One region of the Halobacillus sp. HZG1 genome, then DNA from elsewhere that is predicted to be linked to it. Evidence: riboswitches for the same ligand, from Rfam matches in the RefSeq annotation. Region 1 holds a riboswitch; each other region holds the start of a gene.

Region 1 (4,502 bases):
GCCCACGGCTAACCCTCCAGCTGTTAACTTACCAATGAGTACAGGAAAAATCATATCCTTGTCTACACTAGCTACAAACGCAAAGTGGCTGCCGATGACGAACGCTCCACTCACAGCAAACGCAGCATTGACCGTTTTCCCTCGTTCATCCATATCTTTCATTGTCGCTAACATAGGTAAGTGATGCGCTGTAGAAGCAATCAGTCCTGTTAGAGAGGTCGGTTTCATACCTAGCTTTTCACTCAGTTGTCCAATCCATTGCTCTCCCCGCTGATTGATAAAAGCTACAAGAGGATAAGCACCTGCTAATGTAACGGTGATCCTTCCAACAATGATCACACCTTCGGATAAGGGAGCCATTCCAGGAAGAACAATGAAGCCGGTCAAAGTTTCAATAATAATGAGAGTGAGGCCTGTGATAATCACGATTTCAATGGTTTTTCCAAAATAAGAAAATAACCGAATGGTGGCGTTCGTAAACAGCCATAAACCTGCTCCGATACAGGCAGAAAGCAAAATAGCCGGTGTTAAATTACGCACCATCCACCCAGCTTCATACCCTGCTAGAGCACCACCGACAAAACATCCGATCGGAACCGTAACTAAACCAGCTAAAATGCCTTTTGAAAAGTAAGGACGATCTTCTTTTTTTACAATTGTTAGCGCAACAGGAATAGTAAAAACAAGCGTTGGCCCCATCATCGTACCGAGAAGTGCCCAGGAAAAGGTGGCCGCTTCTTCCTCAAGGGCTAAGGATTCCGCCAAAGGATAGGCTCCCATATCAATAGCAAGCATCATTGATGCAAACATCGATGGGTCCGCTCCGAACCATAAAAACAACGGAGTGATGACAGGCGCAAGCCACTGGGAGAGTACGGGGGCAAGAGAAATGATCCCTACCATCGAAAGAGCAAGCGGACCCATCATCATAAAAGCTTCGTAAAACCGCCATCCCAGAGATAGGCGGTGATTAAGCACATAATAATCCAGTGCTCCCAATACCATGAAGATACACATAACAATTAAAATGGCGTCATTAACCCACAAAAGCCCAGCCCCTTCCTCATATTTCTCCCTTCATCCATGTTTACAATAACTACTACTCAGGGTAGGAGATTTTCTATAATGGCTTGCTCATCTTTACACGGTGGACGCTGACTTAGCCTTTCCATATTTTTTTAAGTAAAGGAGAAGAAAAAATGGTACATGCTCTATTCATCGTTGTGGTTATATTCATTGCAGCGAACCTCGTGTATTTTTTCACGAATAAATCCTACAGAAAAAGCTACTTCAGCACGGCCCTTTTCTTTCAATTATTTTTTGTACTCACAGGTGTGCTTATTGGATTTACGTTCCTCTACTATTTGTTATCATTAAACGGAGTCATTCTTGTTACTAGTTTATCATCAAGGGACCCTGTCGACCCAAACTTTTTGGACTTGCTTTACTTTAGTGGGGAAACGTTGTTGAGCGTGGGGTATGGTGACATGCTGCCTGTCGGGGCAGCCCGTTTCTTTGCCTTGCTTGAATCAGGAATCGGCATCCTTCTCCCTACAGCTTATTTCTTAAAAGCTATGGATGCATCCAGGCAAAAAGAAGATTCATAAATATAAAAAGGACCCTTGTGAAAGGGTCCTTTTTATTATCCAATGGAGCATGCAGCAGAGCCATGCTTTTGTAAATATTTCTGGTGATGTTCTTCCGCTTCATAAAAAGTTGTTGCCTCTTCAACTTCTGTAACAATCGGGCGTTTGAAGACCCCTTTACCTTCCCATTCTTTAATTTTCTCTTCAGCAATATATTTCTGACTTGCATCCGAATGGAAAATAACAGAACGGTATTGATGACCAACGTCGATTCCCTGCTTATTGCGGGATGTCGGATCGTGAGCTTCAAAAAAGATATTCACTAGTTCTGCATAAGTGATGACCGTTGGATCGTAGTTCACTTTCACAGATTCCGCGTGTCCACTTTTTCCTGCTTTGACCTGTTCATATGTCGGGTTCTCCAGATGGCCGCCAATATAACCTACCTTCGTTTCTGTCACCCCTTCGAATTTTTCAAAAAATGCTTCTACTCCCCAAAAACATCCTGCACCGAAAATAGCGGTTGCCATTTAACATCTTTCCTTTCCCTTAACGCAACTTCTATCGAGAGCCTTGACGGTTATGGTGCTTACACGAAAAGACCCCTTTTCTTATCCAGTAAGAAAAGGGGTCGCTAATATCCGCACGATCCTCTCATCTCTTAGAATGTTCATACATTCTACAGGAATTGGCACCGTTCTCGTCAATCCGTAGATTGATTCGATGGTTGCCGGGCATCAAAGGGCCAGTCCCTCCGCCTCTCTGGATAAGAAGTTTCCGTTATTTATTTTTGTTAGTACCCATCCTACTACGTTTTTGTAACGAAGTAAAGGATAACAGATTAAAAATTTTCAATAAATGCACATCAAGTTTCTCTTGGTGTCATTGTATTCACAGCATACCATGCTCATGCCTGTCTGTAAAAAAATCCGCTTCTGCTCAGCTCTGCCCTGTTGTATAAACTTCCTCAAACGGCTGGACAATAACGAATCCATCTCCTTCAAACTCCATTTGTATGGATTCTCCGCTTCCCCGTCCAATCAATGTTTTAAAACTGATATCTGTCCGGAAATTCGGTTCCAAATGCCCGGACCAGGCAACAGTAGCATGCGGGTCAGTGATCACAGGTTCCCCTGGACGGACCAACAATGTCAATGGTTCATAGTGCGACGTAATCGCCACACGCCCACTTCCACTAAGGGTGACGTTGAACAAACCACCAGAAACCATCCCCGCTACTTTCTTCATCAGTTTGATATCCCAGTCAATGCTCGGTTCAAAGGCAAGTAGATCATTTCCATTAACCGTGATGGTCTCATTATCCAGGTCGAAAATAGTAATCTTCTTGCCCTGATCGGCAAGGTAAAGGCGACCTCGACCAGTGGCTTTCATTAGAGAACTTCCTTCCCCGGTCATCGCTTTTTTAAATAAACGACCGACACCATGCTCGAGAATGCCCTCTCTTTCAAATTTAATGTTTCCATTATAGGAAATCATCGCTCCCGCCTTGGCCCACACTTGATCGAGAAGATTCACTTCGAGAATCCGCGGAGTCTCCAATTCAAAGTAGTCATTTTCTGATTCATCCTGCTTTGTCTTTCTAATAAATTCACTAATAGAGTAGTCGCTCATCATCTGTTCCTCCTAATCGTATTCTAAGAGTATCTATGCTTCTAATTGACTATACCACGATGGATCAAAATCGAGTCCTAAAGTTCTCCCCAGCATCAAGCCAAACTCTACAAAAGCGGATCCCTTGGCAGTGATCAGTTTTTTTGAAACAACCACCGTTTCATCCATATACGTATTCTCATGGAACACATTTAAGAAGACTCTCTGTTCTTTTGTAAGGCCTGTTGTATAGGAATGATGATCAAGGACTCCTGACATGGCAAGGAAATATGGGGCACTTGATATAGCACCGATGAGAACATCTTCTTCACTGGTTTTTTGAATGAAATTAATGAGCGTTTGATGATCAACAAGATGTTTAAAATCATCGACCCCGGGCAGAAGTATGCAATCATAATCGCCAGGGCTGACCTTTTCCACTGTTTCATTTACTACACATTCAAGTCCTGATTCACCAGTGACTCTTTCCTCATCCAAACCTATATATGTAACCTTTTGCTCTGCCTGTTTAAAGACTGAAAGAGCTACCGTGATTTCATATTCACTAAATCCAGGGTATAGCACTACACCGATCGTCATGATTATCCTCCCTCCAGATGCTTTTCAAACCATTCCAACACCTCAGGTGCATACGCTTTAAAATGCAATCTCAAACCGTGATCTCCATTTTCATATTCAATATATCGATGGATGTTATGCTCACGTTCCATCAAGCTTACAAAGTACCTTGCCTTTTCCACAGGTACGGTCCGATCTCTTCCTCCGTGAAGCACTAATGTAGGGACTCCCACTTCCTCCACCCACTGAATGGGAGAAAGCTCACGATACCAACTATGTTCTCCTCCAGGTGGCCCCATTAATTGTTCGATTTGTTTTTGAACAGATGCAGGTTGGCTTGTGTAAAGATGCTCCAAGTCAGTAATGGCACCAATGACAGCAACAGCATCGACATCCATTTCCTGTTGAACCGCGAGCAGACTCATCCACCCTCCACGGGAATATCCGAGCATCACAGTCCGGTCTTCATCCACATGGTCCAACTCTGCTCCAACCTTCTTTAAATCCAGCACATCTTGGACAAAGTCTTCTTTTTTGTTTACCTTAACGTTCTCCTCTGCATTCTCCCTGTAGTGTGTCGCTAAAACAACATATCCCTGCTCTGCCCAGTAGGATAGATTTTTAAGTTCTTGCGCATCTGTCAGCGAACTTTCTCCCACCCCTCCTCGGTTATGAATAAGTAAAGGCAGACTCTCCTCAATATTCTCCGGCTCAATCCAAAGACCC
Region 2 (4,502 bases), on a different contig from region 1:
ACAGTCCGGAATTTGTTAATGAATCTCCTTACGATAAAGCCTGGATGGTTGTTGTTGAACCAAGTGACAACTCCAAGGTCAATGATTTGATGACTGCGGAAGAATATGAAGCAATGATTGATGAAGACTAAGGATAGTGCATTGGACAGGCAGGGCTTTAAGAATCCTTGTCTGACATGATCACGTTTGATCTTAATCATGTTCAGACCATGCCTGAGAGGCATGGTCTGTTTCTATATAGTAGGTGATGAAGATGGATGGAGAACGAATCGTCATTGTTGAAGGAATCACGGATAAAAAGAAGTTGAACAAGGTCCTTGATGAAGATATTGAAATCATCTGCACCCATGGGACTTTAGGAATCGAGCGGATGGAAGAAATGATTTTTGATCACAATTTAGATGATCGGACCGTGTATATTCTCGTGGACGAAGATGACTCTGGCTACAAATTAAGAAAACAATTGACGGAAGAGCTTCCTCACGCCGAACATATCTATATAGATAAGGCTTTCAGAGAAGTAGCAGCTACGCCGGAAGCTGAATTAGCAAGAGCCTTACTTAGTAGACATTTCAACGTAAAATCGATTTATTTAATATAGGAGGATGGCTGTGGAGGAAATAAAAACATCACCAGAAGTAAAGAAGCACTTTGATGCTCCACAAACGACCCTCACCTTCGTTCACAGCCCTTTTTGCGCAACGTGTCATTTAGCACGTCAAATGCTTACAACACTTGAAGCGGTCTTTGATCGGGGAGTTTTTAAGGAAATGAATGCTTCTCTGCACCCTGAATGGATGCAGTATTATAAGATTAAAAGTGTCCCGTGTCTGCTAGTGACGAGGGATGGGGAGGTAGAGGAAAAGATATATGCTTTTCAATCTGTCTCCTATATGTATGAGAAAGTCGTTGGTTTTGTTGAATAGTGTATGTATTTCCCAGGAAATGACCACTACTGTAGAATTGAAAACTTCTCTTATTAAATATGGTTTGGAAGTTATTCTATAATAAAAAACAGGGAAGACTCTCCAGAGTCTTCCCTGTTTTTTCTAGTCTTGAATATCATACAATTTCTCCTAGTTTGCTTACAATATCTAAGAAGGAGGACTGATCACCAAAATTCGCATGGATATTACCTTGTTGATCGATGATGATGGTGGAAGGAACGCCATCACAATTGTACATGTCATAAACGTAACGTCCTTCGTCAGAAAGAGTAGGCTGCGTTAAAAACTTTTCGGTGAATTCGAGACCTTCCTCTATCTTCCGTTCTCTTCCAGAAACATTGATCGTCAGCATCGCTACTTTTTCATGATCCATCGTTTTGAACAGTTGTTCTTTCATAGGTAAATCTTTCCCGCAATCTGGACACCAGGAGGCCCAGAAGGTCAAGACAATAACTTTCCCTAGTTCGTCTTCCAGTTTATAGATTGAAGATTGATCGTTAATATAAGGCAGTTCAAATAAAGGGGCTTGTTCACTCAATGTCATTCTCCTTTGTATCTGGCGAAGTTATGGATTGACGCTAATCTATGTCCCATGCTAACATAATTATTAATTTCATATCGACATCTTCACTTATCCAGAGTGGCGGAGGGACTGGCCCGACGATGCCCGGCAACCGGCAGGTAGACTGCACGGTGCTAAATCCTGCGAAGTCTTTGACTTTGATAGATGAGAAATGTAAACGCGATCAATCTCTTCTATTTAAAGAAGGGATTTTTTTATTGTGTAAATCGCGTGAATATTTGCTGTTTTGGTTTATAATTGATCGACTTTATTTTCTGAACAATCTGTTTTGGAGTTGACACAAAATTCGTACGGTGCTACAATCCTCTTTGTGCTACTTAAACGAGTTAAAGTAATAATAATTTAATAGACTAAAATCTCTTATCCAGAGTGGCGGAGGGACTGGCCCGATGATGCCCGGCAACCGGCAGAACTATTTTGCTCAGGTGCCAATTCCTGCAAAGTAAAAAACTTTGACAGATGAGAGAACAGATTTTTAGGTATGATTAAAAACGCCGCTCTGTTCTCATAACAGAGCGGCGTTTTTTTGGAAGTGGAGGGAAATCATCATGATTACAATTAAAGGACTATCAAAGATATTCCACACGAAAGATCAGGATGTACGAGCTGTGGATGACTTAAGTCTTAACATTAACAAAGGGGAAATTTATGGGGTGATCGGCTATAGCGGTGCCGGTAAAAGTACATTTATTCGTTTACTGAACCGGTTGGAAGACCCCACAGAAGGAAGCATTCTTGTCGATGATCAGGAACTCACTTCTTTGAGTAAAGGAAAATTAAGGTTGGCAAGACAAGAAATTGGAATGATCTTCCAACATTTCAACTTGCTTTGGTCGCGAACCGTTCATGATAATATCGCTTTTCCATTGGAAATTGCCGGTATCCCTAAAGCTGAGAGGCAGAAACGAGTCGATGAATTGATTGATTTGGTGGGATTGAAAGGACGTGGAGGTTCTTATCCATCTCAATTGAGTGGCGGACAAAAGCAGAGGGTGGGGATAGCCAGAGCACTTGCAAACAACCCTAAAGTTCTTTTGTGTGATGAAGCTACATCCGCCTTGGACCCAGAGACCACTGATTCGATTCTTGATCTCCTTGTGGATATTAATGAAAAACTCGGCCTTACAATCGTTCTGATTACACATGAAATGCATGTAATACGCAAAATTTGTCATCAGGTGGCGGTTATGGAAGAAGGGAAGATTGTGGAGCAAGGGGAAGTGTTGGATGTCTTTCTCCATCCTAAAAAACCGGTAACGAAGAAGTTTGTGGATCAAGTGATGGGAGATCCGGAAAAAGAGACCTCCCTGCAGTTGATCAAAGATAATTACCGATCTGGAGAAATTATCCGTCTTCATTTTGTCGGAGATAGTACAAATCAAGCACTCATCAGCGATTTATCCAGGAAGTTTGAAGTAGATGTCAACATTCTGCATGGGAAAATCACCCAGACGCAAAAGGGTGCGTATGGAACAATGTTTGTACAGTTTGATGGAAATCAAAAAGAAGTCGAGCGTGCCATTGATTATATTGGATCAACATCTGTAGAAGTGGAGGTGAATCCACATGTTTAATGAATGGTTCCCGAACGTAAGAATGGAAGACATGATTACAGCTACAAATGAAACCCTCTACATGACTCTGGTTTCTGTCGCAGGTACGTTTGTTTTAGGTTTGCTATTGGGACTACTTCTTTATTTGACCGGCCCTGGGGGTCTCTGGGCAAACAAAACATTGAATTGGATCACTGCTTCTATCGTTAACATATTTAGAGCGATTCCTTTTATCATTCTCATTTTATTGTTGTTCCCGTTTACTGATTTTCTGATTGGAACTATTCGAGGGCCTCAAGCAGCGCTACCTGCACTAATTATTGGTGGAGCTCCATTCTATGCCCGTTTAGTGGAAATTGCTTTGAAAGAAGTCGATAAAGGTGTCGTGGAAGCCGCAAAATCTATGGGAGCTAAGTATTCGACCATCATTTTCAAAGTATTGCTTCCGGAATCGATGCCAGCTCTGATATCAGGGATTACCGTAACAGCGATCGCATTGATTGGATACACTGCAGTAGCAGGTGCAATTGGATCAGGTGGACTTGGCGACTTCGCTTATTTCTACGGCTTCCAAAGAAGTAATTTTGATGTTGTATTTATCTGTACCATTTTAATTATTTTGATTGTGTTTATATTCCAATTCATCGGAGATGCGATCTCACGGAAATTGGATAAAAGATAAAGATAAAATAAAGAAAAGGGAGAGAATGAAAAATGAAAAAAATCTGGACGAGTTTAATCGCTGTATTGTTTATCCTAGTGCTCGCAGCTTGCGGGTCATCGAATGAGGAGGAAACTTCATCAGGATCTGAAGGTGAAGGTGATGCCAAAGAGATTAAGGTAGGAGCCACTAGTGTTCCTCACGCTGAAGTTCTTGAAAAAGCAAAACCTATGCTCGAAGAAAAAGGAATCACATTAGAGATTGAAGAATATCAGGATTATATTTTACCGAACCAAGACTTAGATGAAGGTCGAATCGATGCAAACTATTTCCAAACGATTCCTTATATGGAGACTCAAGAAGAAGAGAAAGGATATGACTTTGTAAACCTCGGTGGTATCCACATTGAGCCGATCGGAGTTTATTCTCAAAAGTATGAAAACCTGGAAGATGTGGAAGAGGGCACGACGCTAGTCATGAGTCGTTCCGTATCCACTCACGGACGAGTTCTTTCTCTCTTAGAAAAAGAGGGGCTGATCAAATTGGATGAAAGTGTTGAAAAAGTAGAAGCTACGGTACAGGATATTGTAGAAAACCCTAAAAACATCGAATTTGATACAGGTGTAGATGCAGCAAACCTTCCCCAGGTTTATCAACGTGAAGAAAACGTGCTTGTAGCTATTAATACAAATTATGCGATTGAAGCTGACTTGTCTCCAAGTGAAGATTCAATTATTCTCGAGGAATCTGACTCTCCA
Region 3 (4,502 bases), on a different contig from region 1:
TGAACAACATCAACTTTAAATGGAATCGATCTCAGATCAGGATAGGCTTTCTCACCAAGGACTTCTGTTTCCCGTGGATTTACAGGCACGATTTGGTATCCCATCCTCTGCATTTTTCTAGCTAGGCGATGACTCGGACGTGAAGGCTTTCCGCTCAATCCGACAACCGCTAAACGTTTGGGACGCGTTTCTCCATCTTCCTGGGTTTTGGAGGAGCTCAAGGCCCATTTGATGACACCTTCGTCATTTTCAGTAATCGCCGTTTGTTCCGTTTCCCTTCCGGTCGCTTTAGCAATGGCCCGATCAAGATCGTTGATCAAATCTTTGCTCGATTCAAGCCCTATGGATAAGCGGATCAATTCCTCTGTCACTCCACTTGCAGCTAGATCTTCCACGGATAACTGTTGATGAGTCGTGGAAGCGGGATGGATAATTAACGATTTCGCATCGCCAACGTTTGCTACATGTGACCAGAGTGAAATGTTGTTGATCACTTGTCTCCCGGCTTCCCTTCCACCTTTAATGCCAAAGTTAACGATAGAACCATATCCTCCTTCAAGATATCGAGTGGCTAACTCATGAGCCGGATGCGAGGGCAGGCCTGGATACGACACCCATTCCACATCGGGATGACCTTGTAAGTATTCTGCGATTTCCTGAGCATTGTCTCCATGCCGGGCGACACGCAAATGCAGTGTCTCCAAACCTTGCAATAACAAGAAGGCATTCTGAGGACTCAAACAAGAACCAAAGTCACGAAGCAGCTGGACACGCAATTTCGTGATATAAGCAAGCGTTCCGAAATCGGCGGTATAGACGATTCCGTTATAACTATCATCAGGCTCTGTGAAAACGGGATACTTACCGTTACCCCAATCGAACTGTCCCCCGTCTACGACAACTCCTCCAATGGCCGTTCCGTGGCCGCCGATCCATTTCGTTGCGGAATGGATGACAATATCGGCCCCGTATTCAATAGGCCGGCATGTATAAGGGGTGGCGAATGTATTATCAATCAAAAGCGGAAGGCCATGATCATGAGCGACAGCCGCTACCTTTTCAATATCCAGCACATGAAGACTTGGATTACCAATGGTTTCAGCGAAGACCGCTTTCGTTCGCTCTGTAATCGCTTTGCGGAAATTTTCCGGTTCCTCCGGATCAACAAAGTGAACTTTAATGCCATATCGCGGTAAAGTGTTAGCGAATAAATTATAGGTGCCGCCATACAGGTTTGCCGCTGCAACCACTTCATCTCCAGATCCTGCGATATTCAGAATGGATAAAGCAATGGCGGACATCCCGGAAGCTGTCGCAACAGAAGCGACCCCACCTTCCAAGAGGGCCATCCTTTTTTCGAAAACATCAACAGTCGGGTTTCCGATCCGGGAATAGATGTTTCCAGGCTCATCAAGGGCAAATAGGCTCTGCGCATGTTCTGTGTCATGGAAGACATAAGAAGTCGTTTGATAAATCGGCACCGCCCGAGATCCCGTCGTTGGATCTGGTGATTGTCCTCCGTGTAAAGAAATCGTATCTACATCATAGCTTTCAAATGAATTTGTCATGATGGTTTCCTCCCCAAATAAGTTTCCTATTCTTATAAAAATAGTTGGTTTTAAGCGTGCATAAAGGTCCTTGATCTCTTTCCGAACAGCAAAAAACCCTCTTCCAAATAAGAAGAGGGTTTGTCATTTCGGTTCCTCCTCTTATCTGCCAGATCAATCTGATCTGTAGGACTTGGCACCTTTTCAAACCATTGTTTGAAGGTTGCCGGGCTTCACAGGGCCTATTCCCTCAGCCTCTCTTGATAAGAGATGTATGCAGTTGATTGATTATGTTGTGAATTATAACGGATAAGAATCAGAAAAGTCAATCTTTTTTAAAAATTAATTTTCTGAAGCTTCTATTGCTCTTTTCAGCTGATCGATAATATCTTCATGATCTTCAATTCCGATGGAAAGACGAATCACATAATCATTGATGCCGATTTTCTCGCGCTCAGCGTTCGATAACGCACGGTGAGATGTACGAACAGGATAAGAAACCGTCGTTTCTACTCCCGCCAGCGTAGGAGCAATCTTCACCCATCCAAGTGAACGGAAGAACGCCTCTATGTCAATCGAATCATTAAGTTCGATGGTCACAATGGCTCCGTTTCCTTTTTCCGATACCTTATCAGGATAATAGACGGTCCGGACCGCGCCATAGTCATTCAGGGCGGTTGCTACCTGTTTTGCATTGTATGATTGCTTCTTCATTCTAAGACCTAAAGTTTTGGCTCCGCGTTGTGTAAGCCATGCTTCGAACGGGCTTAGATTCGCACCAAATGTGACAATCTTCTGGGTCGCGGCCTGAATCAAATCCTCATTCCCGACCAGCACTCCACATGTCACATCACTATGACCACCAATATACTTCGTCCCACTATGGACGACAAGATCGACGCCATCCGTGTAAGGCTGTAATAAGTACGGGGTGGCGAACGTATTATCAACCATCGTTTTCACATTCTTTTGACGAGCCAGGTTGACTAAGCCTTCTAAATCTTCCACACGCAAAAAAGGATTGGAAATCGATTCCGTATAGAGAAGCTTCGTTTGATCCGTCATCGCTTCTGAAACGTCGTCTAAATTTGAAAAAGAAACCATCGTTACATCAATGCCGAACGCAGGAAGTTCTTTGGTGATCAACTTGTGTGATCCCCCATAAACATCTTCTGCTGCAACGATATGATCCCCAGGTTTGGCCACCGCGAGAATGCCGGCAAGAATGGCTGACATTCCAGAGGAAGATGCCACTCCAGCTGGTGCTTCTTCCAGTTCCGCAATGGTTCCTGCCAGTTCATCTGTATTAGGGTTCCTCTCTCTTGTATATAGATAAGGGCTGTCTCCCTCATAATAACTTTCCAAATGATCCAAGTCTTTGAAAGTAAAGGCGGACGTCTGGTAAATCGGGGTACTTTTGCTGTTCGGGACAAGACGTTGATCCGCTTTATGGTGTACGATCCTCGTATCAAATGATGTATTCGTCATCGTTCGTCTCCTCTCTCTATCACTTAATCAGAAATTATATAGAATAAGCTTGAATATTGTCAAAGTTTTGCGACATATTCCCTGATCGCATGAAAGGTGTACCGTTCATACCCTTTTTCATGTGGGACAAGATTCTTACGCGTCACTTCTTTTTCCTCACCACTAAGAATAGAGACCACCTTCACGATTTGGCGTGTATCCTTCAAACCTTCCAAATCGTCCAGTGGAACGGAAACGATGTCCTGCACCTCTTCTCCAATGGTAAAGGTCCTGTCATTTGTCCAAAGGAAGAGGTAAATGCGGCAAATCTCCCGGTCTATGAGCCCACCTTCCTTCAGCTCCTCCTTGAAATCTCCTTGGTGAACTAAATCGCCAGGTACTACTGTCAAACCGACTTCCTCCTCGATTTCCCGGACACCCGCCATCAGCACGTCCTCTCCCGCTTCTATATGCCCAGCAGCAGTAATATCAAACAAGCCCGGGAAGTCCTTTTTGTGATCCGCTCTTTGTTGAAGCAATAAATGGATCGTTTCACCTTCCTTGTAGAACATCCAGCAATGGAAGGTTTCATGCCAATCGCCGTCCTTATGTACTTTTTCCCTTTCTTTCATTCCATACGGACGCCCGCTTTCATCAAAAATCGTCAACATTTCTGCCATACGGATCTCCTCCATTCTGCCAGCCTACAGCACATTCTCCCTCCAAAAACCTCTCAGAAAGAAAATAGCTCAGAGCTTGACACTCTGAGCCTGAGGCATTCCTAAGGAAATATTTTTGATATTAATACCCTCAAGGAGCCCCTTAAAGGATCAGAATCTCAAGAATGATAATGGTGGCAATCAATTCAACTCTAATATTTTCCCTTTTCCTTCCTTACGAAAAGAAAGCAGGTGACTCCCCCAAAGAATAACAAAAAGACAGGAGGCAAGTACACAAAGGACATCCTTGTCCTTTTTAGTTGTTCACAAGACTTGCCGGTACAGGTTTACTGAAGTAATAGCCTTGGTATTCATAGCAGCCTTTTTGTTTTAAGTATGAAATATGCTCCCTCGTTTCCACACCTTCAGCAATGACTTGCAGCCCCAGACTTTTCGCCATACTGATGATAGCATTGACGATTGGCACATCTTTCCCCCGTTCACTGATTTGATTGATGAACGACCGATCGATTTTAATCGCATCCACTGGCAGCCGATTCAAGTAACTAAGGGAAGAAAACCCGACACCGAAGTCATCCAAATGGACTTGAATTCCTTTTTCCCTCAACCCGTTTAACGTGTCTATGCTTCTATCAAAATCTTGAAGGACCATGGTTTCTGTAATTTCTAGAATCAGACTTTGAGGTGGAAGCCCGGAGACATTAAGAGCATGGAGCACTTTTCCTGGGAGGTTCAGGTCTTTAAATTGCTGGGCAGACAAATTCACCGATATTTTCAAGTCCGGCCTTCGATCTTCGACCTGCCATCT
Region 4 (4,502 bases), on a different contig from region 1:
ACACAAAGGGTGATTTCTTCGTCGTTATTTTTCGGTAATCCGAAAACGACGCTGTCTTTGATTTCTTTGATATGGTCTACGACACCGTAAATTTCAGCCGTCCCAATACGGACGCCGCCTGGATTCAATGTTGTATCGGCACGTCCATAAATGATGAAGGATTGGTCGATGGTCTGTTCAGCTAAGTCCCCATGGGTCCAGATCCCTGGTCGTTTGGAAAAGTAGCTCTTCCGGTAGCGTTCCTCTCCACCTTCGCCGAAGAAGGTGAGCGGCATGCTCGGGAACGGTTTCGTACACACAAGGTCTCCTTTTTCTTCGTAAACAGAAGCTCCTCGCTCATCCAATACATCCACCGCCATCCCCAACGCTTTGCATGCGATTTCGCCTTGTTTAAGAGGGTGGACCGGAGATCCCATCACAAAACAGCCGATAATTTCTGTTCCGCCGGAAATGGAAGCAAGGAACAAATCCTGTTTGATGGTTTGATAAATCCAGTTGTATTGCTCAGGGGCTAAGGGAGCCCCGCAGGATAGCAGACTTTTCAAAGAGTCGAGCGAATGACTGCTTTTCAGGTCGACGCCTGCTTTCATCAATGTATCTAGGTATTTAGGACTTGTACCAAAATGGGTGATGCCGACTTCATCCGCAATGTCCCACAAATGGGTGAGGGAATCCTGTCTTACAGGAGAGCCGTCATACAACAGGATGGCGGCTTCACTGGTTAGCCCCGACACGAGCCATGGATACATCATCCAGGCGGTATTGGTGTACCAGAACAACACGTCATCTTGCTGGACATCGCAATGGAGCTGGTGTTCTTTCACATGTTGCAGAAGCGTCCCACCGACCGAATGGACAATCGCTTTCGGCAGCCCCGTCGTTCCTGATGTATATAAAATATATAAGGGATGGTTAAAAGGGACGGGTTCGAACGTTGGCTCTTCTGCTTCATTGTTACAAAGCTCGCTCCATGAAAGAGATTTAATCCCTTCAATATACGTTTCCCCTTCGAACGAGACGAGTGCGGATAGTCCTTCCAGGTGTTCCGTCGTCTGCTTGATTTTGTCCTCGATTTGGAACGGCTTTTGTTTATATTGATAGGAGAGAGTAGAGATCAATACTTTCGGTTTCACCTGACCAATGCGGTCGACGATTCCTTTCGTCCCAAAGTCAGGGGAGCAGGAGGTCCATGTCGCCCCTAATGAAGTGGTTGCAAGCAAGGCCACTAATCCCTGGATATCGTTCTTCGTGACCCCGGCGACACAATCGCCTTTTTGAACACCTAATTGTTTTAAACCTTCCTGGGCTTTGGCAACGGATTGTTTTAGCTCCTGTAAATGAATGCTTCGTTGAACACCTTCTTCATTTGCTTCATAGGCAACCACTCGATCAAGAGAACCCCTTAGCATGTTTTCAGCGAAGTTCAATCGTGCTTCCGGAAACCATGTACTATCTGGCATCGAAGGGCCAGGGACAAAAACACGGTCGCCTTTATTTCCGATAATTCCGGCGTAATCCCAAACGGCTGACCAAAATTCAGCGAGGTGAGAAACGGACCAGCGGTGGAACCGTTCATATGGAAAAAGCGGTTGGCCGGTAGATTCAGCAAAAGCTTTGATATGTGATTGTTCTATTCTTCCGCTCGATGGCTCCCATAGATAAGGAGAACGCTGAGCTGTGATTGATGTATTCATTGGAATTGTCTCCTTTCGAGTTATGTATGAGGCACTTCAATCAATAGGGCCATGCCCTGTCCGCCACCGCCACAAAGGGACGCGATGCCTTTTCCACCGCCGCGCCGTTTCAGTTCATGGGCAAGGGTCAAAACAAGCCGGAATCCTGTGCCGCCTAGTGGGTGACCAAGAGCGATCGCTCCACCGTTCACATTGACCCGGTCATAATCAATGCCAAGATCCCGGCAGCTGGCAATCACGACACTGGCAAAAGCCTCGTTGATTTCAAACAGATCGATATCGTCAGTCGTCAATTGGTGTCTATCTAATAGTTCCTGGATCGCTTGCGATGGTTTCGTTTGCAAGCTCGGATCTGGTCCGGAAATCTCTGACCAGTCGATGATTTCCGCCAACGGATTCTGCCCGAGTGATTCAGCTTTCTCTTTCGTGGTAACGATCCCAACGCTCGCCCCATCCGTCATCTGCGACGCATTGCCTGCCGTAATTGTGCCTTCGTTGGAAAAAGCCGGTGAGAGGTTCAATAACTTCTCGGCTGTTGTACCTTTGCGGATACCTTCATCTTCTTCAAGCAAACCTGAAAAAGGAGCGACTTCAGGTTGGAACCACCCTTTTTCTTGAGCATTCGCTGCTCGTTGCTGGGAAAGGGCGGCGTATTCATCCTGCTCCTCTCGACTAATTTCGAAGGAGCGGTTTTTCTCATCGGTAAGAGCTCCCATCGATACATCCGTTAAGGCGCACCACAAACCGTCGTTCAGTAAGGTGTCTTTGAGGATGCTATGGCCGAGTCCTGAAGAAGCACGTACAGGAGCAGTATGAGGAGCGTTCGTCATCGAGTCGAAGCCACCGACGATGTATAATTCTCCTTCGTTCAATTGCAGTCTTCGGGAGGCATCTGCGATCGTAGCGATCCCGCCTAAACAGACATTGTTCAATGTGATGGCAGGTGTATTGATCTCCACCCCCGCCTTATAAGCGACTTGCCTAGCAGGATTTTGGCCGCCCCCAGCCTGGATGACTTGGGCAAGCAGCGCGCCATCTGCCTGTTTGGCTATGGGATTTCTCTTAATTAGAGCGTTTAATGCGTGCGATCCAAGTTCTGCTGCGGATTTCTTTTTCAAAGCCCCTTTCCATTTTCCGAACGGGGTACGAATGCCATCTAAAAGTACAGTACTCATCTATGTAGCCACTCCTTTTTGTAAAATAGAAAGAGCCCTCTTCACAAAAAATAAGAAGAGGGCTCTTGGCTCTTCTTATCTTCCAGGATCATCTCCTGCAGGAATTAGCACCTTTTCAAGCGGTTGCTTGATGGTTGCCGGGCGTCAACGGGCCAGTCCCTCTGCCTCTCTGGATAAGAAATTGGTATTCAGTTGGAAATTATAAAACCTCTCTATCAGTGATAGAGAGGCTAGAGATTATGTAAATCTCTTATCTTCCTGAGCGTTCACTCAGTAGGATTTGGCACCATGCTATATAAATAGCGGTTGCCGGGTTTCACAGGGCCAGTCCCTCCACCTCTCTGGATAAGATGTTCTTTCGTTATTTGGTTAAGTGCCATGTTAGCAAGGGAAAGGATAAGTGTCAATGCATTTTATAGAAAAGTGTGAAAATTTATTATATTTGGGGTTCTGTTTTAGTAAGTGATTAACCAATCTATGAGGAACTTTTGGAGTTTTTCAGGATCATCCATAGAAAAACACCATCAAGTCATGATTGACTACTTGGTGGTGTTTGATCTGTTCTTAATTAATGATCTGTTTTTGGAGTTTTGTAAGGCTGCTCATGGAAGAGTAGTAGACTCCTATTCAAATAGCTCCAGAATCTCATCCTCCACATTTTCACTGACAGCTGCCGTGCCACCAAAAATAGTGAAGTAGAAGGTTTCGTTCTTAACAAAATAATCCTTCACTTCAGGCGAAAGGTAATTGGATGGAGTTAACAATAACGGTTCACCATACGTATAAGTGGCTCCTGCAAGAGCGTCTGCAAAGTCCGCTCCAGTCGCGATATTCACAAACGTCGGTTCCAGTTCGAAATGCTCAGCGATAGCAATCGATGTGCTGTATCTGTTCTTCCCTGAAATTCGCTCAGGATCAGGAAGTTGAGAGAAAACCTTTTGATCGACAACCCCGGAACCTCCTACAACATAGGTGAAGTCGTAATCGTTGATGGCCTGCTTCGTAGCTTCCGGAAGTTTACTTTTTTCTGTCAAAAGGATCGGCATCATGTTGCTTGCCGCTACAGGTGCAATGGAAAGGGCATCAGGGAAGTTTCTTCCGTATGCGACCACGGCTCCATCACTAGGTGGAAGCACTTCAGCAATAGCTGTTGCGGTTTCGTACCGGTCAGATCCTGAAATTCTTTCGACATCCAATCCTAATTTCACAAGGGAGTTTTCGACGTCTTTGGAAATGGCACCTGTGCCACCAAGGATCGTGACATGTTTGGCACCTAACACATCAATCGTCGATTTTGTAATTTGCGAAAGAGCGTTTTTCCTGGTCAAAAGAATCGGCGCATCATAGTAGAAGGCAAGCGGTGCTCCTGCAAGTGCATCAGGAAAATCGGCTCCTGTTGCCAGGATGATATGATCGTTTGGATACCCACCACTTCGACGTACAGCGATCGCTGCTGCGGTATGGTAGCGGTCTTCTCCGGCTATACGGTCAATGTATGGTTCCTCTTCGATAACAAAAGGACTCAGCATATACGTTTCTCCATTATTCAAGTCAGCTAAATCAGAAGCTTCAAGATAATAGACTCCCGGATTCAAATAAAACCCACCCGCAAATCCATACTCGTCGCTGTCTT

What was found. A riboswitch is a leader RNA that binds a small molecule or an ion and turns the genes downstream of it on or off. The one in region 1 is predicted to bind S-adenosylmethionine.
Region 2: linked by a shared signal. The riboswitch ahead of VKA52_RS12450 (methionine ABC transporter ATP-binding protein) and the one ahead of msrA (peptide-methionine (S)-S-oxide reductase MsrA) in region 1 are both predicted to bind S-adenosylmethionine.
Region 3: linked by a shared signal. The riboswitch ahead of VKA52_RS00065 (PLP-dependent aspartate aminotransferase family protein) and the one ahead of msrA (peptide-methionine (S)-S-oxide reductase MsrA) in region 1 are both predicted to bind S-adenosylmethionine.
Region 4: linked by a shared signal. The riboswitch ahead of VKA52_RS09965 (acetyl-CoA C-acyltransferase) and the one ahead of msrA (peptide-methionine (S)-S-oxide reductase MsrA) in region 1 are both predicted to bind S-adenosylmethionine.

What each region holds. Positions count from the first base shown of each region.
Region 1 covers NZ_JAYLVQ010000012.1:16,058-20,559, reverse strand. The annotation lists gene eutH (ethanolamine utilization protein EutH) at 1-1,047, opposite strand, end outside; gene VKA52_RS01035 (ion channel) at 1,200-1,607, shown strand; gene msrA (peptide-methionine (S)-S-oxide reductase MsrA) at 1,643-2,116, opposite strand; SAM riboswitch class I at 2,238-2,359, opposite strand; gene VKA52_RS01025 (AIM24 family protein) at 2,526-3,218, opposite strand; gene VKA52_RS01020 (DJ-1/PfpI family protein) at 3,252-3,797, opposite strand; gene VKA52_RS01015 (alpha/beta hydrolase family protein) at 3,800-4,502, opposite strand, start outside.
Region 2 covers NZ_JAYLVQ010000065.1:34,249-38,750, forward strand. The annotation lists gene gcvH (glycine cleavage system protein GcvH) at 1-131, shown strand, start outside; gene VKA52_RS12435 (toprim domain-containing protein) at 254-601, shown strand; gene VKA52_RS12440 (thioredoxin family protein) at 612-926, shown strand; gene VKA52_RS12445 (TlpA family protein disulfide reductase) at 1,063-1,485, opposite strand; SAM riboswitch class I at 1,576-1,681, shown strand; SAM riboswitch class I at 1,888-1,996, shown strand; gene VKA52_RS12450 (methionine ABC transporter ATP-binding protein) at 2,079-3,104, shown strand; gene VKA52_RS12455 (methionine ABC transporter permease) at 3,097-3,765, shown strand; gene VKA52_RS12460 (MetQ/NlpA family ABC transporter substrate-binding protein) at 3,798-4,502, shown strand, end outside.
Region 3 covers NZ_JAYLVQ010000004.1:6,831-11,332, forward strand. The annotation lists gene VKA52_RS00065 (PLP-dependent aspartate aminotransferase family protein) at 1-1,568, opposite strand, end outside; SAM riboswitch class I at 1,707-1,817, opposite strand; gene VKA52_RS00070 (trans-sulfuration enzyme family protein) at 1,890-3,035, opposite strand; gene VKA52_RS00075 (NUDIX hydrolase) at 3,095-3,694, opposite strand; gene VKA52_RS00080 (EAL domain-containing protein) at 3,990-4,502, opposite strand, start outside.
Region 4 covers NZ_JAYLVQ010000061.1:169,374-173,875, reverse strand. The annotation lists gene VKA52_RS09970 (acetoacetate--CoA ligase) at 1-1,694, opposite strand, end outside; gene VKA52_RS09965 (acetyl-CoA C-acyltransferase) at 1,715-2,869, opposite strand; SAM riboswitch class I at 2,942-3,049, opposite strand; SAM riboswitch class I at 3,117-3,221, opposite strand; gene VKA52_RS09960 (cell wall-binding repeat-containing protein) at 3,493-4,502, opposite strand, start outside.